2 regions of the Roseitalea porphyridii genome follow, and region 2 is predicted to be linked to the other one. Evidence: riboswitches for the same ligand, from Rfam matches in the RefSeq annotation. Region 2 holds a riboswitch; the other holds the start of a gene.
What was found. Region 2 has a riboswitch for S-adenosylmethionine ahead of E0E05_RS01925 (O-succinylhomoserine sulfhydrylase). Riboswitches for the same ligand answer to the same signal wherever they lie in the genome.
Positions count from the first base shown of each region.

Region 1: linked by a shared signal. The riboswitch ahead of metA (homoserine O-acetyltransferase MetA) and the one ahead of E0E05_RS01925 (O-succinylhomoserine sulfhydrylase) in region 2 are both predicted to bind S-adenosylmethionine.

Region 1 covers NZ_CP036532.1:3,229,472-3,238,596, reverse strand. The annotation lists gene E0E05_RS15800 (TRAP transporter large permease) at 1-553, shown strand, start outside; gene E0E05_RS15795 (CaiB/BaiF CoA transferase family protein) at 605-1,792, shown strand; partial or broken gene E0E05_RS17965 (LacI family DNA-binding transcriptional regulator) at 1,937-2,485, shown strand; gene E0E05_RS17420 (LacI family DNA-binding transcriptional regulator) at 2,574-2,954, shown strand; gene E0E05_RS15785 (GNAT family N-acetyltransferase) at 3,153-3,965, shown strand; gene E0E05_RS15780 (hypothetical protein) at 3,962-4,282, shown strand; gene E0E05_RS15775 (bleomycin resistance protein) at 4,279-4,686, shown strand; gene E0E05_RS15770 (VOC family protein) at 4,690-5,043, shown strand; gene E0E05_RS15765 (Mrp/NBP35 family ATP-binding protein) at 5,088-6,239, opposite strand; gene E0E05_RS15760 (GNAT family N-acetyltransferase) at 6,326-6,766, opposite strand; gene metA (homoserine O-acetyltransferase MetA) at 6,741-7,697, opposite strand; SAM riboswitch at 7,745-7,822, opposite strand; gene E0E05_RS15750 (hypothetical protein) at 8,131-8,340, shown strand; gene E0E05_RS15745 (3-hydroxybutyryl-CoA dehydrogenase) at 8,360-9,125, opposite strand, start outside.
Region 2 covers NZ_CP036532.1:385,528-394,652, reverse strand. The annotation lists gene E0E05_RS01925 (O-succinylhomoserine sulfhydrylase) at 39-1,235, opposite strand; SAM riboswitch at 1,303-1,389, opposite strand; gene E0E05_RS01920 (2'-deoxycytidine 5'-triphosphate deaminase) at 1,468-2,559, shown strand; gene E0E05_RS01915 (ion transporter) at 2,534-3,352, opposite strand; gene E0E05_RS01910 (glycosyltransferase family 2 protein) at 3,443-5,173, opposite strand; gene E0E05_RS01905 (transporter substrate-binding domain-containing protein) at 5,135-6,448, shown strand; gene E0E05_RS01900 (sterol desaturase family protein) at 6,418-7,296, opposite strand; gene E0E05_RS01895 (tellurite resistance TerB family protein) at 7,373-7,792, opposite strand; gene E0E05_RS01890 (lysine--tRNA ligase) at 7,957-9,125, shown strand, end outside.

The DNA of each region.
Region 1 (9,125 bases), 700 kb from region 2:
CGTGGCCTGCGCGTTGATCGCGGGCGTCTTCTTCTACCGGACCCTGAACTGGTCGAAGATCTACGAGGCCGCCTATCGCAGCGCGCTGCTGACGGCGGTCGTCATGGCGATCATCGCGTTCTCGACCCTGTTCTCGGACATCCTGACCCGGAACGACTTCCAGGACTGGCTGCTGGGCAACATCCAGCTCGTCAGCGAGAACCGCTACATCCAGCTTACGCTGATCCTGCTGCTGCTTTTCATCCTGGGCCTCGTGCTCGACGTGACCGCGATCCTGATCATGTTTGCCGCGCCGCTGGCGGCGATCGGGGTCACGCTGGGCTTCGACCCGATCCACTACGGCGTGATCATCGTGATGGTCTCGCTGCTGGGCGCCTGCACGCCGCCGGTCGGCACATTGCTGCTGATCGGCTGCAGCATCGCGCAGATCCCGCTGTCGCGCGCGATCGGCACGGTCAGCTGGTTCGTGGGCGCCCAACTGCTCGTATGCATCTTCCTGATGTTCGTGCCCGAGGCGATCACCTGGGTGCCGAGCCTGGTGTTCAACCGATAGACCCGTGCGGACGACGTTGTCGCGCACCGGGCGATCCCGACAAGGTGACAAATGCAAGCGCTGAGCAATCTGAAGGTCCTTGACCTGTCGCGGTACATCGCGGGGCCGAACTGCGGCATGATCCTGGGCGACATGGGCGCCGACGTGGTCAAGGTGGAGAGCCCCGGCCGCGGCGAGGAGACCCGGCTGCTGCCGCCAAAAATCGGCGATCAGGGCATCTACACGCTCGTCTACAACCGCAACAAGCGCGCGATGACGCTCAACTTCCGCAGCGAGGAAGGCCAGAAGCTTCTGCGCGAACTTGTGGCCGAGGCCGACATCGTCATCGAGAACTTCCGGCCGGGCACGCTCGAAAAGATGAACTGCGACTGGGAGAGCCTGCGCGCGATCAACGAGCGGCTCGTGCTGGTCCGCATCTCCGGCTACGGACAGACCGGGCCGTGGAGCCACAAGCCCTGTTTCGACGCGATTGCCCAGGCCGGCGGCGGCCTGATGGAACTGACCGGTCAGGAAGGCGGCGCGCCGATGCCCGCCGGCACCTTCATCGTCGACTATGTCACCTCGCTTTATGCCTGCATCGGCGCGCTCTCGGCGATCGAGGCGCGGCACGAGACAGGAAAGGGGCAACTGGTCGATCTGGCGATGCTCGACTGCTCGATCTCGCTGCTGATGACCGCGCTGCCCGAATTCGCCCTGACGGGCCGGGAGCTCAGCCGGGTGGGAAGCCGCGATCGCTATTCGACGCCGGCGGCCAACTTTCAGTGCAGCGACGGGCGCTGGGTCCACATCAATGCGGGCAGCGACAGCCTGTTTCCGCGTTTCGCGCGGGCGGTCGGCCAGGAGCATCTGCTCGAGGACGAGCGCTTTGCGACGAACGCGGCACGCATGGAACGGATCGAGGAGGTCGAGGCGATCGTCTCGGCATGGACAGCCGAGCGTGGCGCGGACGCGGTTCTGGAAGCGATGGACGCGGCGGGTATTCCCTGCGCACGGGTCGACAGTATCGGCGAGATCTTCTCGAACGAGCAGCTGCGCGCGCGCGACCAGATCATGAAGGTGTCCAATCCGGCCTACGGGACGCTCAGCATGGCCGGCATCCCGCTTCGCCTTTCCGAGACGCCGGGCACGGTGCGTCATGCGCCGCCGGTCGTCGGCCAGCACACCGACGAAGTGCTGGCGGACTGGCTGGACTATGATGACGGCACCATCGCCGATCTGCGGCAGAAGGGGGCGATATGACGCCCGGTCGCATGGATAGCGGTTCGGCGTCGGCTTCATCGGGGTCGTTCGTCCGGCACAATGGTTCAATCTGATGACAGAACGCTCTAGTCTGCATGGACCGGCGATCGCCGGTGAGCCGACGGGCCGGCTGGGAAGGGATTTGTGCCGATTCGCAAACGGGTGACACTGAGAGATGTGGCGCGAGAGACCGGACTTGCGCTGTCGACGGTCTCCAACGCGCTGGCCGGCAAGTCCCTCGTCAAGCCCGAGACCCGGGACTATGTCGTCGAGACCGCCGAGAAGATCGGCTACCGAGCCTCGGTCGTCGCACGGTCGCTGCGCTCGCAGCGCAGCTATGCGATCGGCGTTCTGATCGAAGACGTGGCCAACCCGTCGGCTTCGGCCTTCGTGCGCGGCGTCGAGGACGTGGTCAACCGGGCGGGCTGCACCATCCTGCTGGCGAACACCGACGGCGATCTCGAACGACAGGTCGCCGCCATGCACGCCCTTATCGACCGGGCGGTGGACGGTCTCGTGCTGATCTCGCAGCATCTGGACGATGAACGGGTGGCCGAGATGCTGAAGGGCGAGGTGCCTGCGGTGCTCATTCAGCGGCGGACGCCGGGGCTCGATCTCGACTATGTCGGCTCGGACAACAGCGGCGGCATTCGCGAGGCGCTCAACTACGTCGCCAAGCTTGGCCACAAGCGCGTGGGCTATATCACCGGGCCGCTCGGCTCGAGTTCGGCGCGCGAGCGACTGGACGCGGCAGGCCGCCGCCGAACTCGGGCTGCTCGAAGTGGACAGTCTTGTCTACGAGGGCCGATACACGTTCGAGGCGGGGCTGGAGGCGGCCGGCTTCTATGCGGGGCTTCCCGAGAAGCCGACCTGCATTTTCGCAAGCAACGACATGAGCGCGATCGGCCTGATCCAGCGGCTCACCGAACGCGGCCTGAACGTTCCGCGGGACATATCGGTGGTGGGCCTCGACGATATCGAACTTGCAGGCATTCGCGCCATCGACCTGACCACGATCCGGCTCGAAAAGCGCGCGATCGGCGCGGAGGCGGCGCAGCTTCTGCTGCGCAGGGTGGACGATCCCGATGCGCCCGTCACGACGAAGATCCTTCCGACCAAGCTGATCGTGCGGGGCACGACTGCAATGGTCGGGTCAGGCTGACGACTCCCTTTCCCGATGAAGCGCCCGAGCGGCACCCCGGCCGCGGTGTCGGGTGGCGACGGACAATGCAGATTGTTGACCACGCGAACCAACACAGGAAGAAAATGGAAAGCAAGCTTTACATTTTGCGGCAGTCCGCGCTATGACGGGCCGGCATGGCGGGATGGACGGCGTGGCGCTGCTTCCCGGAACACGCGCATGAGCGATGACGAAAAGATCGACAACCGCGTCCGGTCGATGCGCAAGGCGCGCGGTCTCACGCAGGCCAATCTGGGGGAATTGCTTGGCGTATCGCGGCAGACCATCAACGCCATCGAGAACGGCCGTTACGAGCCCGGGCTGCGGCTCGCCTTCGACATCGCCCGGGTGTTTTCGGCGCGGATCGAGGACATTTTCCGGCCGACCCGGCGCGGTGCGGAATCGCCGGATTGGGACGCGATCATGATGGTCGTGCCCGACGAGATCGCGGCAGGCCCGGTGCGGCTGCGTCCGCACACGCGATCCGACATTGCAGCCTTCCAGCGCTTCGTCACCGACCCCGCCTCGACCCGCTTCATGGCGTTCACGGAAGAACAGAAGACGCCCGAGGGCGCGGCGGCGATGATCGATGCGGTGATCGCCAGTTACGAGACCGAAGTACCGATCCTGTCGCTGACGATCGCCGATCGGGCGACCGATGAATATCTAGGCGCGGCGGGTGGTGCCGACACGGGCAATGGCGCGGTTGAGGTCTTCGTCACGCTGCTGCCCGAGGCGCGCGGCCGCGGCCATGCGCGCGCGGCCATGGATGCGCTGATGGCGCACCTTTTCGAGCGCTGCGGCGCGAAGGTGCTGCACGCCGACACCGTGCGCGAGAACGGCGCCTCGGTGGCGCTGTTCGAGCGGCTGGGATTTGAGAAGGAAGGCGGTGTCGTCCGCGAAGCCACCGCGGGACCGTTCGCCCATCGGGACATGAGCGGCGTGCGCTATGTCATGACGCGCGCGAACCACGACCGGCTGGCACGCCGATGAGCGATCTTGCGGCACTGGCACGGCGAACCCGGGACGTCTACGCGCGCAGCGGCCTTCGGTATGACGAGGAGCGCTCGCGAACGCTGTTCGAGCGCCCGTGGCTCGACCGGTTCCTCGCCCTGCTGCCGGACAGACCGACCGTACTCGATGCGGGCTGCGGCGCCGGCGAGCCGGTCTATCATGCCAGCCTGTCGCCGACCGATTATGAAAGGCGACTTGGCGAACTGGGCATGCGGGTCGTCCGCTTCGTCGCCGAAGACCCCGCATGCGACCATGCGTCGGTGCTGCTGGCGCGCAAAGGCGCGGCGCGGTCATGAGCCCGGCCCTGACTGCGGCGGTGCCGGTTCTGCCTGTCCACGACACGCACAAGGCGGCCCTTTTCTATCGCGATCGCCTGGGCTTTGCCGTCGATCACGTCGATCCAGGCTATGCGATCGTCGTGCGCGACCGGGTCGCCATCCACCTGTGGGCGGCCACGGACGAGAGCTGGCGCGGGCGCGACGGGGACAGGCCGGTGGTGTCGGGTGCTGAGACGTTCATCGCGGGAACCGCGAGTTGCCGCGTCCACGTGACCGACACCGATGCACTATGCGCGCGCTATCGGGAAGCGGGCGTTCTTCACCCGAACGGGGCACTGATCGACAAGCCCTATGGCTTGCGCGAGTTCGCGATTCTCGATCTCGACGGCAACCTGATCACCTTCTTTGAAAGGATCGCGTGACCGATGCTCGGTGTGGCTCTGCTCAAGGTTCCCGTCACGGATATCGATCACGCCGTCGCCTTCTATGAGGAGGCGCTCGGCCTCGCCGCACGGTTCGTCGCGGCCGAATATGGCTGGGCGCAGCTCGACGGCGCCAGCGTCGCGATCGCGCTCTACGTGCCCGGCCGGGGCGGCGGCGACCGGTCGCCGGGCGGCAGCGTCGATTTCCACCTGTCGCACGACCGTCTCGACGAACTTCTTTCGACGGTGCGCCGCGCGGCGCCCGATGCGGCGATCCACGACAATGACGATGGCAGCCGCTCGCTTGAGTTCACCGATCCGGACGGCAATTCGATCAAGGTCATGCAGCGCGGCTGACCATGCGGGCGCGATGCGGCACCGGCCGGTCCGCCATGTGTGGCCTATTCGAAGACGATCGCGGGGGCCGGGCGTGCCGCGGTGCCTTCGGCAAGGCTTTCGGCGATCCGGGCGCCGATCGCCTGATAGACCGCCGCGTGCGGACCGTCCGGCTCGGAGACCGTGATCGGCGTGCCGGCGTCCGAAGTCTCGCGGATCGCCATGACCAGCGGCACCTCGCCGAGAAACGGCACGCCCAGGCGCTCGGCCTCGTCCCTGGCGCCGCCATGGCCAAAAATGTCGTAGCGCTGGCCCGTGTCCGGGGCGATGAAATAGCTCATGTTCTCGACGATGCCGAGCACCGGCACGTTGACCTTCTCGAACATCTTCAGCCCCTTGCGCGCATCGATCAGCGCAAGGTCCTGCGGCGTCGACACGATCACCGCGCCGGACAGCGGCACGTTCTGGGCCATGGTGAGCTGGGCGTCGCCGGTGCCCGGCGGCATGTCGACGACGAGAACGTCGAGATCGGTCCATGCCACCTCGCGCAGCAATTGCGTGATCGCCGAGACGACCATCGGGCCGCGCCAGATCATCGGCGTTTCCTCCTCGACCAGGAAGCCGATCGACATGATCTGGAGGCCGAACTTTTCGAGCGGCTTGAGGATGCGGTCCTCGAGCTGCTGCGGCTTGGCATCGCGCAGGCCGGTCAGGCGCGGCAGGGAGGGGCCGTAGATGTCTGCATCCAGGATGCCGGCCTTGAGGCCGGCCGCCTGAAGGCCGAGCGCCAGGTTGAGCGCGGTGGTCGACTTGCCGACCCCGCCCTTGCCCGAGGCGACGGCGATGATGTGCTTGACGCCTGCGACATTGGCTTTGGGACGATCGGTGACCGGGCGACGTCCGCCGGCAGCCGGTTGCGGTTGCGGCGACGGCGCGGGCCTTGGCCGGGGAGCCGCGCCGCCGGCCTTCCTCTCGGCGGTCAGCGCGACCATGGCGCTTCTGACGCCGTCCATCGCGGTGACCGCCTGCTGCGCGGCCTGGCGCACCGGCTCGAACCTTTGCGCCTCCTCGGCATCGCAGTTGAGCGAGAAGAACACCTTGCCGTCGGCGATGAAGATGTCCGAAATCATGCCCGCCTCGACCAGGTTGCGGCCGTCCGGAAGCGCGATGCGGCGCAGCGTTTCCTCGATGGCGGCCTTGTTCGGCTCTGCGGACATTGTCGGCGCTCCCCGGTCTTTGCTTTCAGCGTGCAGATAGGCGCCGTGGCTATCGATGCCAAGCCGCCCGGTGCGGATCGGCCTGCTCAGCGCTGGTACTTGATGAAGGGCGTGAGCGTTGCCACGCGGTCATAGAGCCGGCGGGCGGTCTCGTTGAAGTCCTGCGTCATCCAGTAGACCGACGGGCAGCCCGCCGCGTCGGCCTCCTGATAAACCGCCTCGATCAGCGCGCGGCCGACGCCGGTGCCGCGCACCGACGGGTCGGCGTAGAGGTCCTGGAGGTAGCACACGTTCTCCACTCTCCAGCAGTGGCGGTGATAGATATAGTGCACCAGCCCCACGGGCGTTGCGCCCGAAAGGGCGAGCAGCCCGTTCGGATCGTACGGCTCGCTTCCCAGAAGCCGCGTCCATGTCGACGCGTAGACATCCTCGGAAACCGTCGTCCCGTAGAATTCGAGATAGGCGGTCCAAAGAACGCGCCAGGCCTCGTGATCGCCGGCTTCAAGCGGCCGAATGGTGAGCGTCATCGCCCTTCACCCTGTCCTCGCCGATCCGCTCGAGATCGTAGGCGGTGGTCTGGTAGACCTGATTGATCCAGTTGCCGAACAGCAGGAAAGCGTGGCTGCGCCAGCGGTTCAGCGGTGCCTTGTCCGGATTGTCGTCGGGGAAATAGTTGTGGGGCACTTCGATCGGCACGCCCGACTTGACGTCGCGGAAATACTCCTCGGCGAGCGTCGTCGAGTCGTACTCGATGTGGTTGAAGATGTAGAGACGGTTGGCGAACGCCTCATGCAGCAGGCACAGGCCGGTCTGGTCGGACTCCATGAGCACCTCCAGCGCGCCGTTGGCCGGCAGCTCGTTCCGGCGGACCTCGGTCCAGCGCGACACGGAAATCTGGAAGTCGTCGGAAAAGCCGGCCAGATAGGGCGAGGCCGGATTGAGGTTCCGGTGCCGGTAGACGCCGAACGCCTTTCTGGGCAGCGTATGCTTGGGCACGCGGTGGAAGTGCCAGGCGGCGGCCATCGCACCCCAGCAGATGAAGAACGAGGAGTGGACGTTGGTCGTCGTCCAGTCGAGGATCGCCTCGAGTTCGTCCCAGTAGGTCACGTCCTCGAACGGGAGCGTCTCGATCGGCGCGCCGGTGATGATGAACCCGTCGAACTTGCGGTCCTTCACCTCCTCCCACGTCTTGTAGAACGAGATCAGATGATCCTCGGAGGTGTTCCTGGACCGGTGATTGCCGATCCGGACGAGCGTGAGTTCGACCTGCAATGGCGTCGAGCCGACAAGCCGGGCGATCTGTGTCTCGGTCTTGATCTTGTTGGGCATAAGGTTGAGCAGGCCGATCTGCAGCGGCCTGATGTCCTGCCTGGTGGCGGTCTTCTCGTCCATGATCATCACGCCCTCGGCCTGCAGCGTGTCGCGGGCGGGCAGGGCGTCGGGGATCCTGATGGGCATGGCTGAACTCTCGAAACAAAAAACCGGCGGCGAAAACTCGCTGCCGGTCCCTGATCGTCGCGGTCCTTTAGCGAGTTGTTTAACGTGGCTGCAAGCCGACCGGCCAAATCACCACGGAAGCGTCCTTTTAGACCCGGGTGCGCCGGCGGTCAATTGCGGCGCGCGCTGTGCGACCCGTCACATACCGGCGCGCCGTCGCATGGCACCAAGACGCGGCCGGTTGCCTGCTAGGACCATGGCGGGCCGTCTTCCCGGTGTGGGAACGCCGTTCCGCCGTCAATGCCCCATCGGCGGAACGGTGTCCCTGCTTCCGCCGCAGGCCTCTTCGTGACACACGGACGAAATTTTGTGCGGCGCACAAATTCGCCTTGAAACGGCCCTCATGTCGCGTACGATGGCAGGCGTTCGGGAGGACAACGAACCGGAGCCAGACATGACCGTGCCGTCCGCCTCATCGAGCGTCATCGCCTTTCCTCAGCCCACCCGTCAGCGGCATGTGCCGCCGGCTGCCGCGCGGCCCTCGCGCCAGGGTCCGCTGCGCGGCGCCGTCACGCGGGGACTGGCCGGCCTGCGCACGCTCGGCTCGGCCGGCGTGCCGCAGCGGCCGGATCTGGCCGACGGCAGCGTCTCGCCGCTCTACTGATCTTTTCGTAAGTGACCACTTACCGCGTCGGGACCGGCGTTTCGCCGCGATAGTCGTAGAAGCCGCGTCCGGTCTTGCGGCCGAGCCAGCCGGCCTCGACATATTTGACCAGCAGCGGGCAGGGCCGGTACTTGGAGTCGGCCAGTCCGTCATGCAGCACCTGCATGATCGACAGGCACGTGTCGAGCCCGATGAAGTCGGCCAGTTCCAGCGGTCCCATCGGGTGGTTGGCGCCGAGCTTCATCGCCGTATCGATCGCCTCCACCGAGCCGACGCCCTCATAGAGCGTGTAGATCGCCTCGTTGATCATCGGCAGCAGGATGCGGTTGACGATGAAGGCCGGGAAGTCCTCCGACACGGTGGCGGTCTTGCCGAGCCGGTCGACATAGGCCCGGGCCAGTTCGAAGGTCGCATCGGCGGTGGCGATGCCGCGCACAAGTTCGACCAGCTTCATGCGCGGCACCGGGTTCATGAAGTGGATACCCATGAAGCGCTCGGGCCGGTCGGTGGCGGCGGCAAGTCGTGTGATCGAGATCGACGAGGTGTTGGACGCGATCATCGCCTCGGGCTTCAGCGCCGGGCACAGCTCGGCGAAGATGGCGCGCTTGACCTGTTCGTTCTCGCTCGCCGCCTCGATCACCAGATCGCAATCGGACAGGCCTTCCATGCCGGCCGCCACGGAGATGCGGGCCAGCAGCGCGTCGCGGTCGGCCGCCTCCATGCGTCCCGCCTCGACCTGCTTGCCGGTGCCGTCAGCGACCTTGTCGAGGCCCGCCTGCGCGGCT
Region 2 (9,125 bases):
TTAGCATCTTCCCAATTTGGGAACAAGCGTTGGTGACATCATGGCCGTCCACCCACGGCGAGTGCCCGGTCGAGGTCGGCGATCAGGTCCTCGGTATCCTCGAGCCCGACCGAAAGCCGCAGCGTGCCGCCGCCGATCGACAATTCGGCCCTGTCCTCGTCCGACAGGTTCTTGTGCGTGGTCGTCGCCGGATGGGTGATCAGGCTCTTGGCGTCGCCCAGATTGTTGGAGATGCCGATGATCTCGAGCGCGTTCTCGAAGGCGAACGCGGCCTTCTTGCCACCGGCGACGTCGAAGGCGACGAGCGTCGAGCCGCCCGACATCTGTCTTGGGATGATGTTGGCCTGCGGGTGATCGGGCCGGCCCGGATAGACGACGCGAGACACGCCGCCGTGATCGGCGAGGAAATCGGCCACCGCGCGGGCGCTGCCTGCCTGCCGGGCGACACGCAGCGGCAGGGTCTCGAGCCCCTTCAGCATGACCCAGGCGTTGAACGGGCTCATCGAAGGGCCGGTGTGACGGAAGAAATCGTGCAGATGCTCGTCGATCCAGTCCTGCCGCCCGAGCACGACGCCGCCCAGACAGCGCCCCTGCCCGTCGATGTGCTTGGTGGTCGAATAGACGACGATGTCGACGCCCAGCTCGATCGGCTTCTGGTGCAGCGGGGTGGCGAACACATTGTCGATGACCGTGCGCGCGCCGCACGACCGCGCCACCGAGACGACATGGGCGATGTCGATCACTTCGAGCGTCGGGTTGGTCGGGCTTTCGAAGAAGAACAGCTTCGTGTTCGGCCGCACGGCGCGTTCCCAGGCGGCCGGGTCGGTGCCGTCGACCAGCGTCGTGGCGACGCCGTAGCGCGGCAGCAGCTTCTCGACGATCCAGCGGCACGAGCCGAACAGGGCGCGCGCGGCAACGACATGATCGCCGGCCGAAAGCTGGCACATCAGGGCGGAAGCGACCGCCGCCATGCCCGAAGCGGTGGCGCGGGCGGCCTCGGCGCCCTCGAGCGCGCACATGCGGCGCTCGAACATTTCGACGGTGGGGTTGGCATAGCGCGAATAGACGAAGCCCGGCTCGTCGCCCTTGAACCGGGCCTCGGCGGCTTCCGCGCTCTCATAGACGAAGCCCTGCGTCAGGAAGAGAGCTTCGGACGTCTCGCCAAAGCCCGAGCGCATCGTCCCCGCATGGACCATCGCCGTCGACGGCCCCCAGCCGTCCCGTCCGTCCCCCATGGCCGATCCTCCATACAAAAATCCCGGCCTCATGCCGCCATGAAGCCGGGTCCTCGCCATATCGATGCTGGCATCGTCCGCGGCCTTTTAGCGAGTTCTGGGAGCGTGCTCCCGTGGCTGCAAGCCGGCCGGCCAAATCACCACACAATAAGCTGTCCATAAGGGGTCGGCCCGCTTGCGTCAATCGGCACGCCTCTCCATCGTGCCGCAACCACTGGCAGGCGGAGACGGCATGGCGCGGCGCGGCAGCGGCATTCTCGCCGATCACGACATTGCGGCACTGATCGAGGCGGGGGCGATCACCGTCCCCCGGCCGCTCGACGATCGACAGGTCCAGCCCGCGAGCCTCGATCTGCGCCTGGGCGAAGTCGCCTACCGGGTGCGCGCCAGCTTCATGCCGGGCGCGGCGCACACGGTCCAAGACAAGCTCAGGCAGTTCGAGCTGCACCGGATCGACCTGACGGACGGCGCGGTGCTCGAAACCGGCTGCGTCTACATCGTGCCGCTGCTCGAAGGGCTGGCCCTGCCGGCCGAGGTGGCTGCGGCCGCAAACCCGAAAAGTTCGACCGGCCGGCTAGACATCTTCACGCGCGTGATCGCCGACCATGCCGTCGAGTTCGACAAGGTCCCGGCCGGCTACCGGGGACCGCTGTTTCTCGAGGTCAGCCCGCGCACCTTCCCGATCGTCGCGCGCACCGGCTCGCGGCTGACGCAGATCCGCTTCCGGCGCGGTCAGGCCACGCTCGATGCGGACGCATTGGCGGCCCTGCACGATGCCGAGACGCTGGTCGCCGACGAACGGCCAAACATCTCCAACAGCGGCATCGCACTGTCGGTCGACCTGACCGGAGACGGCGACGGCCTGGTCGGCTATCGCGGCAAGCGTCACACCGCGCTGGTCGATGTCGACAGGCCCGGCGCGCACGAGGTGCTCGACTATTGGGAGCCGGTCCATGTGCGCGCCCGCAAGGAGCTGATCCTCGATCCGGACCAGTTCTACATCCTCGTCAGCCGCGAGGCGGTGCATGTGCCGCCGCACCATGCGGCCGAGATGACGCCGTTCGACCCGCTGGTCGGCGAATTTCGCGTCCACTATGCCGGCTTCTTCGATCCCGGCTTCGGCCACTCGGCCGCCGGGGGCACCGGCAGCCGCGCCGTGCTGGAAGTGCGCAGCCACGAAGTCCCTTTCGTTCTCGAGCACGGGCAGATCGTCGGCCGGCTCGTCTACGAGCACATGGTCGGTCGGCCCACGGCGCTGTACGGCGCCGATCTGAGCTCGAACTACCAGGCCCAGGGCCTCAAGCTGTCGAAGCACTTTCGCTGACAGGCTCGCCATCGCGCTCGGCGCGGAGCGCGCGAACCTCGACGCGCAGGGCCTTCAGTTCCTCTAAGATCAGCGCCTGCTCGTCATGGATCGACTTGCGCTCGCCGGCCGCCTCGGCGTCGTGTTCGGCCTGCATCGCCGAGACGACAACGCCGATGAACAGGTTGAGGACGGTGAAGGTCGTTGCGGCGATGAACGGGATGAAGAACGCCCAGGCCCAGGGGAAGGCGTCCATCACCGGCCGCACGATCCCCATCGACCAGCTTTCCAGCGTCATGATCTGGAACAGCGAATAGGCCGACGCGGCGATCGAGCCGAACCATTGCGGAAACGCGCCGCCGAACAGCTTGGTCGCCATGACCGAGAACACGTAGAAGACCAGCAACAGCAGGAGCACGATCGAGCCGAGCCCCGGCAGCGCCGTCAGCAGCCCGCCGACGACCCGCCGCATCGAGGGGACGGCGCTGATCAGGCGCAGCACGCGCAGGATGCGCAGCGCGCGCAGCACCGCGAACGGACCGGCCGCCGGGATCAGGGCGATGCCGACGATGACCAGATCGAAGATGCGCCAGGGGCTGCGGAAGAAGCCGGCCCGGTAGACCATGAACTTCATGATCAGTTCGACCACGAAGACGGCGAGGATCAGCCGGTCGATCGTCAGCAGCACCGGGCCGATCGCCGCCATCAGGACCGGCGAGGTCTCCATGCCCAGGGTGACCGCGTTGATGATGATCAGCACGATGATGGCGCGTTCGAAACGCTGGCTCTCGACGATCGATCTGAGTTTTTCCATGAGGATCCGGGCACCCGCGCAAGAGGTTGAGGCGCCAATATATGGACGCGTGCGCCGAATGAAAATGCGCGCTTGTGCGGCGCACAAGGTTCATGGGCGTTCGTGCGGCCCGTGCGGGGTCTTCTCCCATTCGAAGGGGCGCGTGAACAGGTGGTGGACGGCGCGCCAGGCGGCGACCGACTGCGCCAGCCAGTAGGCGGGCACCAGAAGCAGCCGCCAGCCGATGGCCCCGCGCGCGTCGCGGTCGGTGGCGATCCAGCCGAGCGTCATCACGGCGACGTAGCTCGACAGGATCATCAGCCAGTCGAGCCAGGCGATCAGGCCCATGTAGATCTGCTCGGGCGGATCGATCAGCAGCCAGGCGCTCAGAAAGGCGGCGTTGACGAGAACGAGCGGATAAAGAAGCGCCGAGACGACCGTGCCGGTGAGCAGGAGCTGGGTGATCAGGAAGGCGCGCGCATCCATGTTCCGAAGAAGTCTCAGCGGCTCGCGCGTGTGGACGATCCAGGTCTGCATCCAGCCCTTGAACCAGCGCGTGCGCTGCGGCAACCAGTCGGCGAAGCGCGAGGGCGCGTCCTCGAGCGTCGGCCGCGTGATCATCGCGGTGCGGTAGCCGCTGCGCCAGAGACGCATGCCGAGATCGGCATCCTCGGTCACGTTGAACGGATCCCACCGGCCGACCTTTTCGAGCGCGTCGCGGCGGAAATGGTTCGAGGTGCCGCCGAGCATGATCGGCGCGCCGGCGCGGGCAAGCCACGGCATCAGGCCGCCGAACAGGCCGGCATATTCGAGGTGGAACAGCGCGGTCAGCGCGTTGCGGCCGGTGTTGGCCTTGACCAGCGGCGCCTGCAAGCAGGCGATCGCCTCGTCGCTCCGGGCGAAGGTCTGCCAGGCCTCTTCGAGCTGGTCGGGATGCGGCCGGTCTTCGGCGTCGTACAGGGTGACAAACTGGCCGCGCGCGAACGCCATGGCATAGTTCAGCGCCTTTGGCTTGGTGCGCGGCTGTGCGGGCGGCACCCGGACGATCTCGAAGAAGGGCGGCAGTTGCTCTGTGGCGAGCGCAGCCAGCGTCTCGGCGTCGTCATGCTCGCACACCAGCAATATCTGCAGCTTGGAGCGCGGCCAGTTGATCCGCTTGAGGCTGGCGATCAGATCGGGGATCACGGCTGCCTCGCGATAAAGGCAGACGAGTACGGTGTAGACGGGCTTGGCCCCGGGTGGCGTTTTCGCAAGGGGGCGTTCGGCGACGGGCCGGAAGGTGACGGCGGCCAGTGCCCGCAGGAGGACACAGGCGAAGAAGAAGACCGACATGAAGCCGTGCAGGACTGCCGTGGTCAGGCCGGGCCTGCTCGCGAACGCAACCAGGGCGCCGGTGACGACCAGTGCCGAGACCACGCCCTGCCAGAACCGGGCGCCGGAATGCGCCGACATGGCCGGCTCCAGATAGGCAAGCCTGCGGATCGCGTTCTCGAGCAGTTGCGGCTCGTGGTGGCGGGTGACGAGATCGCGCAACGTCCGCGGCGTTGCGATCGCGAGCGGGCCCGTGAGCGTGCCGCGGTCGGCGGCCGCGACAAGGCGTCCGACGGCGCGCGGGTCCGGCGCGGTGACCCGGACAGGCCGGCCGTCGTGCAACTGGCACCAGACCAGCGGCGTGCGCGCGTCGACGTCGCCCGAGGACCGGTCCGGCGCGTCGAGCAGCCGGTCGACCTGATCGGCATCGACGAACGCCAGGCCAAGGCGCGCGGCGAGCGTGCGATAGTAGACGTCGTGGGACACGGCGCCGTGCGCCAGCAGTTCGACCCCCGCGCTGGTGCCGTTCATCCGGGCCAGCTGCATGGCACGTTGCAGGCGCTTGACCGGAAATCCGGCGGCCGCCAAGAATGCGCAGCATGGGCTCAGCGCAAGATCATCGTTCGCCTGTGGCGTGCCGGGCTGCGACAGGGCCGGACCGGGCTGCGGGGCGATGACGCGCGCAAGGGCCTCGCCGATCACGCCGGCCTCGCCAGCCAGATCTCCGGCCGGCACGGGTCCGCTCTCCGCGGCCATCCGCGTCACGCTGACAACATACTTCTATACCTCACCCGGCCTTCAGCATACCTGCTTACACCAATTGAACAATCGACCACAGGTTTAGTATTGATGAGCGGAAACAACCAAAAAAACCCGGCAATGATTTGCGTTCACTTGTCGATATTGTCCGGAGCGTTCGTGGCCAGGTCGGCGTGCGACGTTTTCGGCCGTGCCGCCCAGCGGTGGCGCTGGACCGTCCTTGCCGCTCTTGCGCTCTTCATCGCCGTTGCCGGGTCGGGCCGGGCGCTCGCCGAGCCTCCTCGACTGTGGGATCCGGGATATCGCACGGCAACCGTCGATCTTGGCGGTCTGCAAAGGCTGCGCTTTCTGACCAGCCTGGACTTTCCGCCGTTCAATTTCGCCGATGCCAACCGGAAGCCGACCGGCTTCAACGTCGATCTCGCCCGGGCGGTCTGCGAGGAACTCGACCTCGTCGATCGCTGCGAAATCCAGGCAATGCCGTGGGAGGAACTGGAAGCCTCTCTGGAAGCGCGGCGCGGCGAGGTCATACTGGCTGGCCATGCGCCGGATGCGAGCCTGCGCGCGCGGTTCGGCCTGTCCGAGCCGTACTTCCGGTTTCCGGCCCGTTTCGTCGGTCGCGATGCGGACGGTGACGACGAGGACGGGTTCGACGCACGTCTGGCGCAGGGCAAGGTGGCGGTGGTGGCCAATTCTCCGCACGCGGAGATGCTCGCCGCCTTCTTTCCCGACGCCGAGGCCATGCCGGTGGCGGACATGCCCGCCGCCTACACCGCGCTGCGGGAGCAAGAGGCTGACCTCGTGTTCGGAGACGGGGTGCTCCTGTCGTTCTGGCTGACGTCGCCGGCCGCCGACGATTGCTGCCGGTTCCTGTCGGGACCCTACATGTCCGACAGACATCTCGGTCAGGGCATGGTCGCGGTGACGCGGACACAGGACCAGCGGCTGCTCGATGCGATAAACGGGGCGCTGAAGGCGGTCGAGGACAGCGGCGCCTACGCGGAAATCTACGCGCGCTATTTCCCGGTCGATCCCTTCGGGACATAGCCAGGCCGGGGCGGTTCGGCCTCGGCGCCACGCGCCAGCCGGTAGCCGGCGCGGCGGAAGGGCAGGACGAGCGCCCAGCCCAGATTTGCGGTCTGCGGGCCATCATAGTCGGTCAGGCCGAGGCGCATGCCGTCATGGCCCGCTTCGGGCTGATCGGTGTAGGTCCCGAACAGCCGGTCCCAGACCGAAAGGTTGAAGCCGTAGTTGGAATCGGTCTCGCGCCGGACGACGGAGTGATGGACACGGTGCATGTCCGGGGTGACGACCAGCGCGCGAAGCACGCGGTCCAGACCAAGCGGCAGGCGCGCATTGGCGTGGTTGAACATCGCCATGCCGTTCAGCACGATCTCGAAGACGAGCACCGCGACGACCGGCGCGCCCAGAACGACGATCACGGCCGCCTTCCAGATCATGGACAGGACGATTTCCAGCGGATGAAACCGCAGCGCCGTTGTCAGGTCGAACCCCTGATCGGAATGGTGCATGCGGTGGATGCGCCAGAGCAGCGGCCATTTGTGGCTGACCAGATGTTCGAGCCAGACGGCGAAATCCAGCACGATGAAAGCGAGGATCCCGGCAACGACCACGGGCATTCCGATCGCCGGAAACAGGCCCCAGCCCTGGCTTTGCGCATAGATGGCCGTGCCGACGGCGGCAGCGGGAAAGATGATCCGCAGGCATACCGACGAGATGACGACCATCGAGACGTTGACGAGCCAGCGACGCGAGCGCAGCGCGCCGGCCATCTCCGGCCGTTCAAGCCTCGGCGCCCACAGTTCGAACGCGGCCATGGCCGTGAAGATCGCCACGAAGGCGCCAAAACGGATGAGCGGCTCGTTCTCGATCATGGAACCGAAATGGCGCTGCCGGGGCGGCGGGTCAACGCGGCCGATGCGCACATTGCCGTGAGCGCAGCGAGCGGCATCAGTCCTGCGAGGGCAGCCGGAAGCGCACGCGTGCCGAATGCTCGATGGCCGCGATGACCAGCGCGTCCAGATCGAGCGCGTCGCGCAGCATCTGCAGGAAACGCAGCTCCTCCTGTTCGACATGCAGGTCGGCTGCGGCGATCTCCACCGCCACGGCGTAGGCGGTCTCGTAAAGGCGCGGCGGGATCGTGTCGTGCACGAGCGTCAGGATCGTCTCCAGACCGGCCTCGTCGGCCAGGATCGCGGTGCAATTGTTGGCCTGTTCGACCAAGACGTCCCGATCGATGCCCTCGAAGATCGGCAGCGTGTCGGTGATCACGCCGATGCGGTTGAGCTCGCGGTCGGAGAGCTGTGCGTCGGCCGCGGCCACCGTGACCATGATGTAGATGAGGGCGCGCGCTTCGTCGATCTTCGCCATGATGTCACCTCGTGCGATCTGTGCCCGTCTGTATGGCCGGCGGACCGTGCGCGCAAGCCACACTTGTCATGAACGTGCCGGCACATCGGGCCACTTTCCTTTGCCTCGGCGCTGGGCTAGGGAGCGGCTTTCCGGCCAAACCAGCCCGTCCACGGGGAACCGCCATGAGCGCCGCACCGCTGCCGCCTGCCGATCTCGATCCCGCCCTCGTCGAAGCCGCCCGCTCGTCGAAAGCGTGGCCGTTCGAGGAAGCGCGCAAGATCATCAAGCGCTACGAGAAGACCGGCTTTCCCGAGGCGGTCCTGTTCGAGACCGGCTATGGCCCGTCCGGCCTGCCGCATATCGGCACGTTCGGCGAGGTGGCGCGCACGACGATGGTGCGCCACGCATTCCGCGTGCTGACCGAGGACAGCGTGCCGACGCGTCTTCTGTGCTTTTCCGACGACATGGACGGGATGCGCAAAATCCCAGAGAACGTGCCCGACCGGGCCGCGCTGGAGCCGCATCTGCACAAGCCGCTGACCGCCGTGCCGAACCCGTTCGGCGGCGACCATGAGAGCTTCGGTCATCACAACAACGCGATGCTGCGGCGGTTCCTGGACACGTTCGGCTTCGACTACGAGTTCGCCAGCGCAACCGACTATTACAGGTCGGGCCGCTTCGACACCGTGCTGATGGAGGCTTGCGCCCGCTATGACGAGATCATGGCGGTGATGCTGCCGACGCTGGGCGAGGAGCGGCAGGCCACCTATTCGCCGTTCCTGCCGATCTCGCCTAAGACGGGCCGCGTGCTCTACGTGCCGATGAAACATGTCGATGCGGCCGAGGGCACGATCACCTTCGACGACGAGGATGGCACCGAGACGACCCTGCCGGTCACCGGCGGGCAGGTGAAGATGCAGTGGAAGCCCGATTTCGGCATGCGCTGGGCGGCGCTCGGCGTCGACTTCGAGATGTTCGGCAAGGACCATCAGACCAATGCCGTCATCTACGACCGCATCTGCGCGATCCTGGGCGGCCGGCCGCCGGAACACTTCGTCTATGAGCTGTTTCTGGACGACAAGGGCGAGAAGATCTCCAAGTCCAAGGGCAACGGGCTGACCATCGACGAGTGGCTGACCTATGCGCCGACCGAGAGCCTGGCGCTGTTCATGTTCCAGAAGCCGCGCACCGCCAAGCGGCTCTATTTCGACGTCATCCCCAAGGCCGTCGACGAATATTACAGCTTCCTTGCGGCCTATGGCCGGCAGGAGCCGGCGCAGCGTCTGCAGAACCCGGTCTGGCACATCCATTCGGGCAATCCGCCCGATGCGCAGATGCCGGTGCCGTTCGC